Regions from separate parts of the Streptomyces sp. NPDC028907 genome, predicted to be linked through region 2. Evidence: riboswitches for the same ligand, from Rfam matches in the RefSeq annotation. Region 2 holds a riboswitch; each other region holds the start of a gene.
What was found. Region 2 has a riboswitch for cyclic di-AMP ahead of ACZ4UU_RS21335 (transglycosylase SLT domain-containing protein). Riboswitches for the same ligand answer to the same signal wherever they lie in the genome.
Positions count from the first base shown of each region.

Region 1: linked by a shared signal. The riboswitch ahead of ACZ4UU_RS34975 (C40 family peptidase) and the one ahead of ACZ4UU_RS21335 (transglycosylase SLT domain-containing protein) in region 2 are both predicted to bind cyclic di-AMP.
Region 3: linked by a shared signal. The riboswitch ahead of ACZ4UU_RS04880 (transglycosylase family protein) and the one ahead of ACZ4UU_RS21335 (transglycosylase SLT domain-containing protein) in region 2 are both predicted to bind cyclic di-AMP.
Region 4: linked by a shared signal. The riboswitch ahead of ACZ4UU_RS20350 (C40 family peptidase) and the one ahead of ACZ4UU_RS21335 (transglycosylase SLT domain-containing protein) in region 2 are both predicted to bind cyclic di-AMP.

Region 1 covers NZ_JBVHVE010000014.1:117,541-121,260, reverse strand. Annotated here, with positions in the region: gene ACZ4UU_RS34990 (ATP-binding protein) at 1-196, shown strand, start outside; gene ACZ4UU_RS34985 (LysR family transcriptional regulator) at 277-1,197, opposite strand; gene ACZ4UU_RS34980 (LysE family translocator) at 1,285-1,899, shown strand; gene ACZ4UU_RS34975 (C40 family peptidase) at 1,956-2,429, opposite strand; cyclic di-AMP (ydaO/yuaA leader) riboswitch at 2,433-2,565, opposite strand; gene ACZ4UU_RS34970 (hypothetical protein) at 2,985-3,293, opposite strand; gene ACZ4UU_RS34965 (ATP-dependent Clp protease proteolytic subunit) at 3,301-3,720, opposite strand, start outside.
Region 2 covers NZ_JBVHVE010000006.1:488,904-492,623, reverse strand. Annotated here, with positions in the region: gene ACZ4UU_RS21340 (HAD family hydrolase) at 1-834, shown strand, start outside; gene ACZ4UU_RS21335 (transglycosylase SLT domain-containing protein) at 868-1,608, opposite strand; cyclic di-AMP (ydaO/yuaA leader) riboswitch at 1,614-1,798, opposite strand; partial or broken gene ACZ4UU_RS21330 (CocE/NonD family hydrolase C-terminal non-catalytic domain-containing protein) at 2,070-2,460, opposite strand; partial or broken gene ACZ4UU_RS21325 (hypothetical protein) at 2,582-2,834, opposite strand; partial or broken gene ACZ4UU_RS21320 (peptide MFS transporter) at 3,076-3,484, opposite strand; gene ACZ4UU_RS21315 (polyprenyl synthetase family protein) at 3,692-3,720, shown strand, end outside.
Region 3 covers NZ_JBVHVE010000002.1:105,995-109,714, reverse strand. Annotated here, with positions in the region: gene ACZ4UU_RS04890 (cytochrome P450 family protein) at 1-882, shown strand, start outside; gene ACZ4UU_RS04885 (LysM peptidoglycan-binding domain-containing protein) at 1,049-2,104, shown strand; cyclic di-AMP (ydaO/yuaA leader) riboswitch at 2,314-2,513, shown strand; gene ACZ4UU_RS04880 (transglycosylase family protein) at 2,518-3,201, shown strand; gene eno (phosphopyruvate hydratase) at 3,517-3,720, shown strand, end outside.
Region 4 covers NZ_JBVHVE010000006.1:287,793-291,512, reverse strand. Annotated here, with positions in the region: gene ACZ4UU_RS20355 (tellurite resistance/C4-dicarboxylate transporter family protein) at 1-347, opposite strand, end outside; gene ACZ4UU_RS20350 (C40 family peptidase) at 695-1,855, opposite strand; cyclic di-AMP (ydaO/yuaA leader) riboswitch at 1,864-2,021, opposite strand; gene pcrA (DNA helicase PcrA) at 2,325-3,720, shown strand, end outside.

The DNA of each region.
Region 1 (3,720 bases), on a different contig from region 2:
CGACAGCCACCCCCGCTTCCCCAAGCGGCTGCCGGCCGCTGTCCAGCAGGACAACGGCCGCGGGATGGTCATCATCCGCTGGCTGACCGCTGAGTGCGGCGGCAAGCTCAGAGTGCGGCCGACGCGGGAGGGTGGGAAGACGGTTTCCATCGAACTGCCGTGGGCTGTGCCGGTGCCTGCGGCGCCTGAGCCGTGATGGGTTGTGTGTTGTCTGCGGGTCCGCTGCGGCTGGTCGCGCCCACGCGGCGGAGCCGCATATCGATACAGCCCCGCGGCCTAGGGTGGGGACTGCTGGGCTCGGTTGAAAGTGCCCCGCAACACCGCGCGGAAAGCGTCGGCCGCGGGTGCCGTCTCCTCTCCGCGATACGCGACCGAGATCGTACGGCGCAACTGCCCCCCTTCCAGCGCGCGCACGCCCACCGGAGTGGCCGACGTCCGCGCCACCATCTCCGGTACGACCGCCACCCCGAGCCCCGCGCTGGCCAGCGCGCACACCAGTAGGTATCCCGGCGTCGGGACGAGAACCGAAGGCGTGGCCCCCGCTCTGGTCAGGGCAGCCTCGACACCCCGGCGGGCCGGAGCGTCCGGGGCCATGCTGATCATGGGCTGGCCGGCGAGGTCGGTCAGCGGTAGCCGTGTGGCGCCGGTGGTGAGGGCGTGGCCCGGGGCTGACACCAGGACCAGTTCCTCCACGAGGATCGGCTCGACGCCGACCGAGGCGGGCAGCGGGGTCGGCTCACCCGGCTCGTAGGCGTGCGTCAGCGCCAGGTCGACCTCGCCCGCCGCCACCGCCGCGACACCGGCCGACGGTTCGTAGTCGGCGACCGTCAGCTCCACGTCCGGATGGGCCCGGCGAAACGCGCTGAGAGCCGGTGGCAGCAGATGGATGCCCGCGGTCTGGAAGGTGCCCAGCCGGAGCGTGCCACCGGTCAGGCCGGTCAGCCGGGCCAGTTCGTGCCGCGCCCGCTCCAGCTCGTCGAGCACCCGCCGCGCACGGGTCACCAGCAGTTCGCCCGCACCCGTCAGCCGTGCCCCGCGGTGATGCCGTACCAGAAGAGCGGTGCCCGCCTCGCGCTCCAGCTTGGCCAGCTGCTGCGAGAGCGCGGGCGTGGTGTAGCCGAGCCGCTCGGCGGCCCGGGTGATCGAACCCGCCTCGGCGACCGCCACCAGCGCGGCGAGACGGGTCGGGTCGTACATGACAGCCCCTGGGGTTAAGTAGTGTTTTAGGGTTCCCTAGGATATTCGAAATACCTGTTGAAGGCTCCTGCCAGGCACGCTGGGCGCATGGATGCTCAGCTCATCGCCTTCACCGGGGTCTCCGCCGGCCTGGTCGCCATGCCCGGGGCCGACTTCACCGTCGTCGTTCGCAACGCCCTCGTCTCCCGCCGGGCCGGCATCGCCTGCGCGCTCGGGATCGGGGCCGGGCTGCTGGTGCATGTGACGCTGGCGGTGGTGGGGGTCGCCGCGGTGCTGGCCGCCATGCCTGCGCTGTTCCGTGCGCTTCAGGTGGTCGGCGGTGTCTATGTGTTGTATCTCGGCGTCCAGACGCTGAGGCAACGGCGCGCCGAAGTCATGGAGGAGCGCCAGGACTCCACCGCGCGACCCCTGCGGCAGGGCTTCGTGACCAACGCCCTGAATCCGAAGGCCTCCCTGACCTTCCTCAGCGTGCTGCCCCAGTTCGTGCCCGCGGGCGCTCCGGCACTGCCCCGGACCCTGCTGCTCGCGCTCATCGTGCTCGCGATCGCCCTGGTCTGGTTCCAGGTGGTCGCGCTGCTCGTGGACCGGCTCGGCAGATGGCTGCGCCGCCCGCGGGCCGCCCGGGCCGTCACGACCGTCACCGGCGCCGCGCTGACGGTCTTCGGCGGGGCACTGCTCGCCGGGCCGCTGCTGGCCCTCTGAGGTGGCCCCGAGGGCGGTGACGGCGTATCAGGTCGCCGTCACCGCCTCCGGGAAGGTCACTTGACCCGGCCGTACCAGACGCTCCTGGTCCAGATCTTCTGCAGCTTCACCACGTCCCCGCTCTTCGGGGAGTGCCAGATCCTTCCCTTCCCGGCATAGATGCCGACGTGGTAGACGTACGACCCCGAGTGGAAGAACACCAGGTCTCCGGCCTTGCGGTTCTTGGCGGAGATGTGGCGGGTCTTGTTGTACTGCTGGGCCGCCGTACGGGGCAGTTTCTTGCCCGCCTTCTTGAACGAGTACAGCGTCAGCCCGGAGCAGTCGAATCGGTTCGGCCCGGTGGCGCCCCACTTGTACGGGGAGCCCTTCTTGGAGGCCGCGACCTGGAGTGCCTTCGTCGCCGGCGTGGCCGCTTCGGCCTCGGGGGCGAAGCCGGGTGCCACTATCGAGCCGCCCACTGCGGCGATGGTGAGAGCCGAGGCCGTTCCGGCCCGGGCCATGAGCGACGGGACACGATTGAGCGCAGTCATGCGCAACCCTTCGTCAGCCGCCTGTGAAGGATGACCTGTCGGATTCGGGCTGGCGAAGTTGCCCGGCCGCGTTGCCGCGGCTTCACCCCAAGGGCTGCTCGGATCGAACGAACGTCCGCTCCGGCGACCCGTCTTGCTCGGGTCCTCCACTCCTGCCGATCCACTCCTGTCGACCGGTCATCCGGGCGGCGGCAGGACTCGGCGTCCGCCCGGACCGCCCCGCCGCTGCGGCGGGGGCTTGTCGTCAGACAGGGATCTTGACGCACGGTTGAATGAAAATCCCAACGGAACCGGGGATTTGTGGCGTTACTCACCACTCACCCGTTCGGGTGGACACCCCCGTGTTCGAGGAGGTGTCCAGGTGCCCAACGAGCCCCGGACCAGGGACGGAACGTCGGACTCCGCCTCGCGGTCATGCCCGTTGTGCAACCTTGGCGGGCGCGCAAATGGACACGTGGATACGCCGAAAGGGGGTACGTCGTTTGGCGCGTTTCAGCTCCCTTCCGGACGCCTCGTCAGTGGGCCGAGACGTCCGGAACGAGTCTGTACACGTCGTCAACTGTCGGAGCGCGGCGGCACCCTGACACGAGCCGTGCGGCGCTCTCCGTCCAGCACGCGCAACGCACGCGCCAGCGTGGGAGCGTGCAGCTCCGTCTCGCCCCGCCGATGCATCAGCGCCAGCGCGTCTCGGAGCTCGGTCGCCCTGCTCACCAGCGCCTGGGCGGCGCGCAGTCCGCTGTAGGTGTCGCCGTGCCGGCCCGGGTTGATCCGGCCGAGCAGGTCCACGACATCGAGGTAACGGTCGATCAACTCGCCCTCCGCGCGGGTCAGCGCGGGCAGCGGTGGCAGCTCGGGTGGAAGCACCGGCCGATCACCGCCCCGTGGGCGGCGCGAGGGTGGCCCTGCGGCTGGGGATGATCGCGTCCACCAGCCCGTACTCCAGCGCCTCCTGCGCGTTGAGGATCTTGTCCCGCTCGATGTCCTCGCTCACCTGCTCGCGGCTGCGTCCGGTGTGCAGCGCGAGCATCTCCTCCAGACGGGTCCGAATGCGCGTCAGTTCGTCGGCCTGGATGGCCAGATCGCTGGCCTGGCCCTCGACCGGCTCGGGCAGTCCAGGCTGATGGATCACCACCCGGGCCCCCGGCAGCGCGAATCGCTTGCCCGGTGTGCCCGAGGACAACAGCACCGCGGCGGCCGAGCCGGCCTGGCCCAGGCAGATCGTCTCCACGTCGCAGGTGACGTACTGCATGGTGTCGTAGATCGCCGTCATGGCACTGAAGGATCCGCCCGG
Region 2 (3,720 bases):
CCCATCGCATATTCACTCATCGCCACTGACCTGGACGGGACGCTGCTCCGAGGCGACGACACGCTCTCCGACCGTTCCCTCGACGCGCTCGCGCAGGTCGCGGCGGCCGGTGCTCAGCACCTCGTCGTGACGGGGCGGCCGGCGCCCAGAGTGCGGCCGCTCCTCGACGTCCTGGGCAGCAGGGGGCTCGCGGTGTGCGGACAGGGCGCGCAGTTGTACGACGCCGGCGCGGACCGTCTCTTGTGGTCGATCACCCTGGACCGGGAGTTGGCGGAGACCGCGCTCGGCAAGATCGAGGCCGAGGTCGGGGAGGTGTACGCGGCCGTCGACCAGGACGGCGTCGACGGGCTCACGCTCATCGAACCCGGGTACCTGATGCCGCACCCCACCCTGCCCGCTGTCCGTGTCCAGCACCGGGACGACCTGTGGTGCGAGCCGATCAGCAAGGTGTTGCTGCGCCATCCCACCCTGTCCGACGACGAGTTGGCGGCGACGGCGCGGGCGGTCGTGGGCTCTCTCGCGACGGTCACCATGTCCGGGCCCGGGACCGTCGAACTCCAGCCATGCGGCATCACCAAGGCGACCGGTCTCGCGCTCGCCGCCGAGCATCTCGGCCTCGGCGCGCACGAGACCATCGCCTTCGGGGACATGCCCAATGACATCCCCATGTTCGACTGGGCCGCCCGCGGGGTGGCGATGGCCAACGCCCACCCCGAACTCAAGGCGGTCGCCGACGAGATCACCCTCTCGAACGAGGACGACGGCATCGCCGTCGTCCTCGAGAGGTTGTTCGCGGGCGTCAGCGCGGGCGCCCTGACCGATTCAGCCCAGTAAGGGTGAATTAGCCCACTCGATCCTGCTTCAGGGCTAGTAAGGGCCGTTCACATTGTCGATCGAGCCGTACCGGGCGGCCGCGTAGTTGCACGCGGCCGCGATGTTCGCGACCGGGTTGAAGGGGTCGTAGACGGTGCCCGGCACGTGGTAGGCCGCGAAGGTCGGGTCGATGACCTGGAGGAGGCCCTTGGACGGGGTGCCCGCGGCCGCGTTGGAGTCCCAGTTGTTGATGGCCTGGGGGTTGCCGGACGACTCGCGCATGATGTTGCGGTGGATGCCCTCGTAAGATCCGGGAATCCCGTTCTGTCCCATGATGTCCAGAGCGTTGCGGATCCAGCCGTCGAGGTTGTCCGGGTATGTCTTCACCGAGGACTGCGTGGCCTGGGCGACGGCGGACTTCTTGGCGGGTGCGGCGGCCTTGTCGGCGGTTGCGCTCGCGGTGCCGGCCTTCTTCGTCGCCCGGACCTCCAGGTCGACGCCCGGGTGGATCAGCCGGGGGTTGTCGCCGATGGCCTTGCGGTTGTCCTTGTAGAGCTGCTTCCAGCCACCCTGGGCGTCGTACCGGTCCGCGATGCCGTAGAGCGAATCGCCCTTTTTGGTGGTGTACGTAAGGGTATTGGCCTGCGCGGCGGTGGGGGTCTGGGCCGGCTGGGCGGCGCTCGCGGTGGTCGCGCTCAGGAGCGGGAGCGCGAGGGCTGCGGTGCCGGTGCCTGCGATGGCGACGCGACGAGTGAGCGGGTTGGTGCGGGGGCGGCGGTGCTTGCCTCGGGGCATGGCGCTGTTCCTCTCCGGCGCCTGCGAGGTGAGCTGTCGGGTTCGGGCGGGAGATGCCCGGCCGCGCCGCTGAGCGGTGGCGCGACTTCACCCCGAGCCGGGCCGGTGCGCCATCAAGGCGTCCGGTCCGGCGACTTACCTGGGTCCCCCGCTCCTGCCGTGCGTGTGTGAGTTCCGGGGATGGATGACACGGGCGGCGGCAGGATTCGGCGTCCGCCCGACGAGCGGGAACGTATGCGAGAGCACATGTCCGAAACAAGTGCCGGGGCCGCCTGACGTGCCGGTTGACCATGGTCTGGTGCGTATGGGGTGCTTGATCCTTTGCGGTTGCCAAGCCTCAACTTGTGTGTGGAACAAGGGGAGACGAAGGTGCGTCGGACGGGGTGTGTGGCCGGGTGTGCGTGACTCAACTCACTGGCATCCACAAGAGTGGCAAATCGGGCAATGGCTCCAACTCGCCTTTAACTGGCCATTCGTGGAGTCCGTTTTTCCCGTGTCCGACGGAAAAGTACTTCTTCGCCCTCTGTGTAGATCACCTCGTTGGAGGCGATGAGGTCATGCCGATCGCAGCTGATCTCGGAGAGCATCCGCACCGTCGCCTCCCAGCCGAGCTCCGGGCGGTGCACCCGGATCGACCCGGTCCGAGTGGGTGCGGGCAGCTCAAGGGGTACGGCCTCGGTTGCGCCCGGCTCGCGCGGCGCCACGCCGTCCCGGCCATGACGTGCAGTCAGGTTCAGCGCCCCGCGTGACCAGGGGCGAGGAGCCGTCCGGTGCCAGGTCGCAGAGCCGGGCGACGACTTGCTCGCGCGGTATGTCCGACGTCAACCTCAGCTGTACCCTCGCCCGCCTCAACGCTCAGGTCTACTCGCCCACTTCGACGGGGTGGGAGTCGCTGACGCGGAGCGCGGCAGGGGCTCGGACATGACGCCGGTGTCCTCGGACGGGCGACGAAGGCGCACATGGTCGACGGTCAGGCGGCATGTCGACCGGTGAGGATGGAACCTCCCGTGCAGTGCACGTCGTTGTCATAGCGATCGTCCGTCGAGCAAACCATGACGATCGCCTTGAGCCGGTCGGTCAGGCGGTACAGCAGGTATTCGAGGAGCGCCGGTACGGGCTCGTTCGTCAGCGGGCGTCACGCGCGCGTACAGCAGGGTCCCGTCCCGGAGCGGGTTGCGGAGGTCGTGATGGGTCGTCTCGTGGGGGAAGGACGTACGGATGTGTATGGGCGGGATCCCTGTCGGGTCAGTGCGTCGGATGCGTCGAGTGCGGCGAATGCTTTGTGGCGGGTCAGTCCACCGGGTGCATCGTGCGGCTCAGCCAGCGGGTCGCGGCCATCACGGCGAGGCCCGCGACCACCGCGACGGGACCGTTGACGCCGAAGTAGGTGGGCTTGGGGACGTCGTCGTAGAACTTGACCGTCTGGGCCTGGGTGCCCTTGGCCATGGCGAGGGAGGGGAACCAGACGTGCTTCCGGCCGGCCAGGTGGCCCCGCCCGAGGACGTACCGGGCCAGGCCGAACATCATGTCGATCGCGGCGGCCGAGAAGCCGACCATGGTGGCGACGTTCGGCTTGAGGAGTTCCGTGCTCGCGCTGAGCAGAGCCAGCCGCCCGCAACGGACACCAGATGGACGAGCGTGCTGGAGGCGGCGGAGGCGGCGGAGGCGGCGGAGCCGGCCGACATGCCCATACCGCCGGGGGCGAGGGTGGCGGCGCAGTGCGGGACGAGGATGGCCTGCATGCCGAGGAACGAGAAGAGTCCCCAGACCTCCAGACCGGAGAGCTTGAGAAAGCTCTGGGCCGGCCGAAGAAGGCGTGGTCGGCGTGCGGCGGCGGCTCGCTGTCGGCCTGGACGTCGGCTTCGGCCCAGGACACGGGCCGCTACTTCCCTATAAGTCGATGGATATCCCGCCTTATCACGTGATCAAAAACATACCTGTCGTGATCCGATACCGCCCGTGGTGGACGGGTGGGCGGCATCGGTGATCGAAACGTGACCGGATACGCTGACTTGAGTGATGGCAGCGACCTATCGACAAACCGTGTAACCGCCAGTAGACACCAGCAGACAGGAGACCCCTCGTGACCGTCGTCGGGCCGTTCGGGCTGAG
Region 3 (3,720 bases), on a different contig from region 2:
ACCGACCAGCTCATCGACCGGTTCGCCACCGAGGGAACCGCCGACCTGATCCACGAGTTCGCCTTCCCGCTCCCCATCTACGCGATCTGCGACCTGCTAGGCGTTCCCCGCGAGGACCAGGACGACTTCCGTGACTGGGCGGGCATGATGATCCGCCATCAGGGCGGCCCCAGGGGCGGGGTCGCCCGGTCCGTGAAGAAGATGCGGGGCTATCTCGCCGAGCTCATCCACCGCAAGCGCGAGGCACTCCCCGACACCCCCGCCCCCGGCGAGGACCTCATCTCCGGCCTCATCCGCGCCTCCGACCACGGCGAGCACCTCACCGAGAACGAGGCCGCGGCCATGGCCTTCATCCTGCTGTTCGCCGGCTTCGAGACGACCGTCAACCTCATCGGCAACGGCACCTACGCCCTGCTCACCCACCCCGAGCAACGCGCCCGCCTGCAGACGTCCTTGGCCGCCGAGGAGACCGGCCTCCTCGAAACCGGAGTGGAGGAACTCCTCCGCTACGACGGCCCCGTGGAACTCGCCACCTGGCGCTTCGCCACGGAGCCGCTCACCCTGGGCGGCCGGCACATCGCGCCCGGCGATCCCGTCCTCGTCGTCCTGGCCGCCGCCGACCGGGACCCGGACCGCTTCGCCGACCCCGACGTCCTCGACCTCGCCCGCCGCGACAACCAGCATCTCGGCTACGGCCACGGCATCCACTACTGCCTCGGCGCCCCGCTCGCCCGCCTGGAGGGCCAGACCGCCCTCGGCACGCTCCTCACCCGCGTCCCGGACCTCCGACTCGCCGTGGATCCGGGCGAGTTGAGATGGCGCGGCGGACTCATCATGCGCGGACTGCGCACCCTTCCGGTGGAGTTCACCCCGGTTGGGTGAGTGCGTCCCCTCGGCAAACATGACACGCGCTCTTGTCTGTGATCTTCACGTGATCTGCGCGGCATTAACTTGTGACAAGTGATCGTCTGCCGCTACGTTCACGCATCAACGTCGGCGTCCAGGTTTCACGCGCCGCGGTCACCGCTGTCTCGCGAAAGGTCCCCGCATGCTCTCCGGGAACGGTCGTCACCGTCGCCCTCGTCAGGCCCCGGCCATCCTCGTCGCGGCCGGAGTGACCGGGTCCGCCATCGCCATCCCGATGCTCGGCGCCGCGAGTGCCAGCGCCGCCGACGGCACCGTGTGGGACAAGGTGGCCGAATGCAGGAGCGGGGGATCCTGGAGCGCCGCCGACGAGAGCGCCGGCCGCTACGGCGGACTGCAACTGACCCAGGAGGACTGGGAGAGGTACGGCGGCCTCGACTACGCCCCCAGCCCCGACCTGGCTAGCCGCTCCCAGCAGATAGCCGTGGCCCAGGACCTTCTCGCGGCCCGGGGGACCAGCCCCTGGGGCACCTGCGCGGTGGTCAACGGACTCACCAAGGAATCCGGGGCCCTCGACCTCGACACCGGAGTGGAGGAGGACTCCCCCTCCGAGGTGTCCGGCTCATCCGGCTTGCTCGACTCGCTCAACTCATCCGATTCGTCCAGCTCGTCGAATTCGTCCGAGTCGTCCGGTGGGTCGAACTCGTCCGAGGCGTCGAACCAGAGCGACGACCCGTCCGGCACCCCGAGTGAATCCTCGGATGCTTCGTCCGGGCCCTCGCGGGATTCCTCCCCTTCTTCTTCCTCATCCCCTTCAGCGCCTGCGGCGGATGATTCCGCTAAGTCCGAAACGTCCCCCAGCGTAAAGGCCTCACAGTCGCCCGACCGCTCCCCGGTGGAGGCGATCGGTGGGGACAATCAGGACGATGTGGTGCAGGACGTCGGTTCCTGGAGCCTCGTCGACACCGGGGCGATCGACGCCGAGACGGCCGGCTCCGGGCGGCACCGCGGTCCCAGTGCCGACGAGGGCGAGGCCGACGGCGGTGCCGCCGAGTCCGCCAAGTCCTCCGGGCGCCACGCCTCGTACAGCGTCCGCGCCGGCGACACTCTCGCCTCCATCGCCGACTCCCTTGACCTCGACGGCGGGTGGCGCGCTCTGTACGCGGCGAACAAGGACGCCATCGGCCCTGACGCGAACCACATCTTCGCCGGTCAGACCCTGGACGTCCCTGGCGAATAACGGCTGAACAGGGCGAAATGCAGCGCCAGTTCGCGTCACTATTCGCACCTGAATGTCCGTTTTGAATGCAGTGAGAGATAGATCTCAGAAGCCCTGATCGTCTTTGTAATTCCCGGAATCGCGTGTCTACGGTCATGACCGCTCGCCACCAGTGCGAGCCCCGACAGCCGTCACGCCGAATCCTGCCGGCGGCCGTCCGGGAACAGTCGTCGCGTCAAGCGCCGTAGGCAGGAGCGGGGGACCCAAGGTTTGCGCCGGGTCCGGCAGTTGAGGCCCTTCGGGGCCGCACGGCCGGAGCCGGCTTGGGGTGAAGTCGCGCAGCAGCAGCCGAGAGGCGAGCGTGCGCGGCCGGGCAACTCAACCGGCCCGAACCCGACAGCTCACCTCGTAGGCGTCGGTGAGGGGATCTCTCCATGCTGTTTTCCAGCAAGGGCAAGCACCGTCGTCCGTCCAAGGCCGCTCGCGCCATAGCCGTCGTCGGCGTCACCGGTGCCGCCGCCGTCGCCGCCCCGCTGATGGCGGCCGGCAGCGCCTCCGCCGCCACCGCCTCCGAGTGGGACGCCGTCGCCCAGTGCGAGTCCGGCGGCAACTGGTCGATCAACACCGGCAACGGCTACTACGGCGGCCTTCAGTTCTCCGCCTCCACCTGGGCCGCGTACGGCGGCACGGCATACGCCTCCACCGCCGACCAGGCCAGCAAGGCCCAGCAGATCGAGATCGCCGAGAAGGTCCTCGCGAGTCAGGGCAAGGGTGCCTGGCCGCACTGCGGCACCGGCCTGTCGAGCGCCCCTTACAACGGCTCCGGCGCCTCGCAGAGCACCGAGACCGCCCCCCGCGCCACCGAGGAGCAGCCGGCCTCCCGCTCCGCCGAGCGCCCGGCCGCCGAGAAGAAGTCGACCAAGACCGTCACCACCCCGACCGGCAAGAAGGTCAAGAAGGGCGACGGCGAGTACAAGGTCGTCAAGGGCGACACCCTCAGCTCGATCGCCGAGGCGAAGAAGGTCAAGGGCGGCTGGGAGAAGCTGTTCAAGCTGAACAAGGACATCGTCGAGGACGCCGACCTGATCTACCCGGGTCAGCAGCTGCACCTGAAGTAATACAGGGGGACAGCTGAACCACACCGCCCTCACATCCGTGGACCTCGGAGTGAAGGTCTCGTGAGGGTCACCCCCGTCCCCGCGAACTCCCCGCCTCGGTGCGTCTTCCCCCGTACGCACCGGGGCGGGGTTTCTTGTGCCGGACCGTGTGCGTCGGCCCCTTTTGTGCCGAAGTCTTTGTTCCGTTCGGAAACAATTTACTCTCGGTTCTGTCCCACGGGGCGGTCGACCGCTGGCCGAACGCCCGGAGCCGGTTAGGCTCGTCTCGCAGTACCCACCGCGGACTGCGTACCCGCGTCACATCCCAAGAAGGAGATGCTCGTGCCGTCCATCGACGTCGTCGTAGCCCGGGAAATCCTCGACTCGCGAGGCAACCCCACCGTCGAGGTCGAGGTCGGCCTCGACGACGGCAGCACGGGTCGTGCCGCCGTTCCGTCCGGCGCCTCCACCGGCGCCTTCGAGGCCATCGAGCTCCGCGACGGCGACCAGAACCGCTACCTCGGCAAGGGTGTCGAGAAG
Region 4 (3,720 bases), 200 kb from region 2:
AGGATGGCCGCGAGGGCCAGGAGGGCCTTGGCGAGGGTCTGCCAGCCGAGGACGCTGAAGCGGGTGCCAAGGACGGTCGTCGCGGCGATGGCTGTCAGGGCGGCCGGGGTGGCTGCCTCCTTCACCCATCTGTTGCGGTCCCACAGGAGGCGTGCGGTGAAGTCGCCGGCGAGGGCGAGCCAGGTTGCGGAGGCCAGGGCGAGGGCGATGCGGGAGAGGGTTTCGTAGCCGGTCTGGTGCAGGGTCACCGACAGGATGCCGGTTGCCATGACTGCGGCGCCGGCTGTGGGGGGACGTTGCGACCACCAGGTGCGGAGGGGGGATGCGGAGGTGGTGGTGGCGGGCATGGGTCGATGCTAGGAGGGGGGTGGGGGCCGGGGGGTGGGGCACGCCGCGCCTCCGGCGGTTTGGCCGGGGATGCCTGCGGGTGCCTCCGGCGGTTGGGCGGGGATGCCTGCGGGGATGCCTCCGGCGGTTGGGCGGGATGCCTGCGGCGGCCCGCTGGGGTTTGGTGGGGGTTCGCGTAGCGCGGTTCGGTGCGTTGGGGGGCGGGGCCGCGCCGGGGGGGTCCGTCCTCGGTCGGGCGGCTCGGTCGCTTCTAGAAGTGCCCTGCGTTGACGTCCGCCGCTGCGGGCGGACACCCCCCGACGCGGCCCCTTGCCGCCGTGCGCGGCCGCGGCGTCGTGCGGGCTTCTTACGCCGGGCGTACGACGCTGTGGATCGATGACTCTCCGTCGTAGTAGATCGACTCCTCGCGGACGTACGCGCCGGGCTTGGGGGCGTGGATCATCATGCCGTTGCCGATGTAGATGCCCACGTGGGTGACGTCGTCGTAGAAGAAGACCAGGTCACCGGGCTGGGCGTTGGAGAGGGGGACCGTGGTGCCGGCGTTGACCTGGTCGTAGGTGACGCGGGGAATGTCGACGCCGGCGGCCTTCCAGGCGCCCTGGGTGAGGCCGGAGCAGTCGTAGGAGTCGGGGCCGGTGGCGCCCCAGACGTACGGCTTGCCTATCTGGGAGCGGGCGAAGGCCAGGGCTTTTTCGGCCTTGGTGGCGTATGAGGAGTCCGAGGCGGAGTCCGAGGAGGACGAGTCGGACGGGGACTCGGTGTTCTCCTGCTGTGCCGCCTCTTGGCGTTGGCGTTCGGCTTCTGCCTGCCGGCGGGCCAGTTCCTCTGCCTTGCGGGCCGCCTCTTCCTGCTTGCGCTTCTCGATCGCGGCGAGGCGGGCCTTTTCCTCGGCCGTCAGCTTCGAGAGAAGTTCGCGGGCGTCGGCGAGCTTCGTCTGGACGGTGGTCTTGGCGGCCTGGAGGTCGTTCTGCGACTCCGTGAGCGTTTCGAGGCTCCGAGTGGCCTCTTGGCGCTTCTGCATCGTCGCGGACTGCTGGGTGAAGTATTCGTCGACCGCCTCTTTTTGACGTCCCGTCATGCGGTCCATCAGCTGGGACTGGTCGAAGTAGTCCTGCGGGGTGTCCGCGAGGAGGAAGGTGGCCGTGTCGGGAGCGGCCGCTCCGGTGCGGTACTGGGCGGCGGCGTTGCGGCCGAGTTCCTCGCGGGCGTCGTTGAGGGTCTGGGTGCGCTTGGCGACGTCGTCGAGGAGGGTGTCGACGCGCTTGCGCTGCTTCGCGGTCTTCTCCTTGGCCGCGTTGTACTTCTCGGTCGCCGACTCCGCCTGGCGGTAGAGGTCGTCGACCTTCTTCTCGACCTCTTCGAGGCTCGGCTTGTCGTCCGTGGACGGGTTCGCGTTGGCCGTCTGGGACAGCAGGGCCACGGAGGTGAGGGCCGCCGTGGCGAGGGCGGGGGGCCGTATGCCTGCTACGCGCGTGCCTGCGGGACGCGACTTGCGGTGCGACGCCAAGGGAGGCGACTCCTTCCGTGCTCCGCCTACCGAGTTAGCTGTCGGGTTCGGGCGGGTGGTTCGGAAGGGTTGCCCTACGGCTCGGAAGTCCGGCCGATTCACCCCAAGTTCGGTGGGTCCCCGGCTCCGGGCCCATGGGGCTTACCGGACTCGGCGGAGGCCGCGCGGCCCGGCGACGTTCGCCGGTGGGGGTCGTACGGCCTGCCCGGCACGGTAGCCAACTCGTGTGGCCCCTGTGAAGGTTGATGTTCGATATGCCCGATACATTTTCGTGACCTTGGGGAGGTGTATCGCGGACGGAGGTTGGTTTGGTGGTGTTTGGTGGAGGATGGGGTGATTGGCGGAATGGTTGCTGAGGGTGACGGTCGAATGCTGGAGGGTGAGGGGTGATGGGGGAGGCGGGATTGGGGTGGCGAGGTTCTCGGGGTGGCAGCGGGCTGTCAGTGGGGCGCCCTAGACTCGGAGAGCGATGAGCAGCCTCTTTGACGACAGCTTCCTGGCGGACCTCCAGGCCCCGCGGGCCCACGAGGAGCACCCGCCGCCGCCCGAGGACGATCACGCTCCGGAACCGGTTCCGGACGATCTGTTCGGCGGGAAGTTCGACGTGCCGCCGGACCGGGACTCCTACTACCGCGACGGCGCCCCGCGCCCGGCCCTCGACGCGGCCGCGCTGCTGGAGGGGCTGAACGAGAACCAGCGGGCGGCCGTCGTCCACTCCGGCAGCCCGCTGCTCATCGTGGCCGGCGCCGGATCCGGCAAGACGCGTGTGCTCACCCATCGCATCGCCCACCTGCTGGCCGAGCGGAATGTGCATCCGGGGCAGATCCTCGCGATCACCTTCACCAACAAGGCCGCGGGCGAGATGAAGGAGCGCGTCGAGCAGCTCGTGGGGCCGCGGGCGAACGCGATGTGGGTGATGACCTTCCACAGCTCGTGCGTGCGCATCCTGCGCAGGGAGAGCAAGAGGCTCGGGTTCACCTCGTCGTTCTCGATCTATGACGCTGCCGACAGCAAGCGGCTGATGGCGCTCGTCTGCCGGGATCTGGATCTTGATCCGAAGAGGTTTCCGCCCAAGTCCTTCAGCGCCAAGATCAGCAATCTGAAGAACGAGCTGATCGACGAGGAGGACTTCGCCGCGCAGGCCACGGACGGTTTCGAGAAGACGCTCGCGCAGGCGTACGCCCTGTACCAGTCGCGGTTGCGGGAGGCCAACGCCCTCGACTTCGACGACCTGATCATGACGACGGTCAATCTGCTGCGGGCCTTCCCGGACGTCGCCGAGCACTACCGCCGGCGTTTTCGCCATGTGCTGGTGGACGAGTACCAGGACACCAACCACGCGCAGTACGCCCTGGTGCGCGAGCTCGTCGGGACCAGTGAGCACCCCGTCGACGTGCCGCCCAGCGAGTTCGACGTCCCGCCCGCCGAGCTGTGTGTCGTGGGTGACGCCGACCAGTCGATCTACGCCTTCCGGGGCGCGACGATCCGCAACATCCTCCAGTTCGAGGAGGACTACCCGGACGCGACGACCATCCTGCTGGAGCAGAACTACCGCTCCAGCCAGACGATCCTGAGCGCCGCCAACGCCGTCATCGAGCGCAACGAGTCCCGCAGGCCCAAGAACCTGTGGACCAACGCGGGGGCGGGCGCGCGCATCACCGGCTATGTCGCGGACACCGAGCACGACGAGGCGCAGTTCGTCGCCGACGAGATAGACCGACTGACGGACGCCGGGGACGCGAAGGCCGGCGACGTCGCCGTGTTCTACCGGACGAACGCCCAGTCCCGTGTCTTCGAGGAAGTCTTCATCCGCGTCGGACTGCCCTACAAGGTCGTCGGCGGGGTCCGGTTCTACGAGCGCAAGG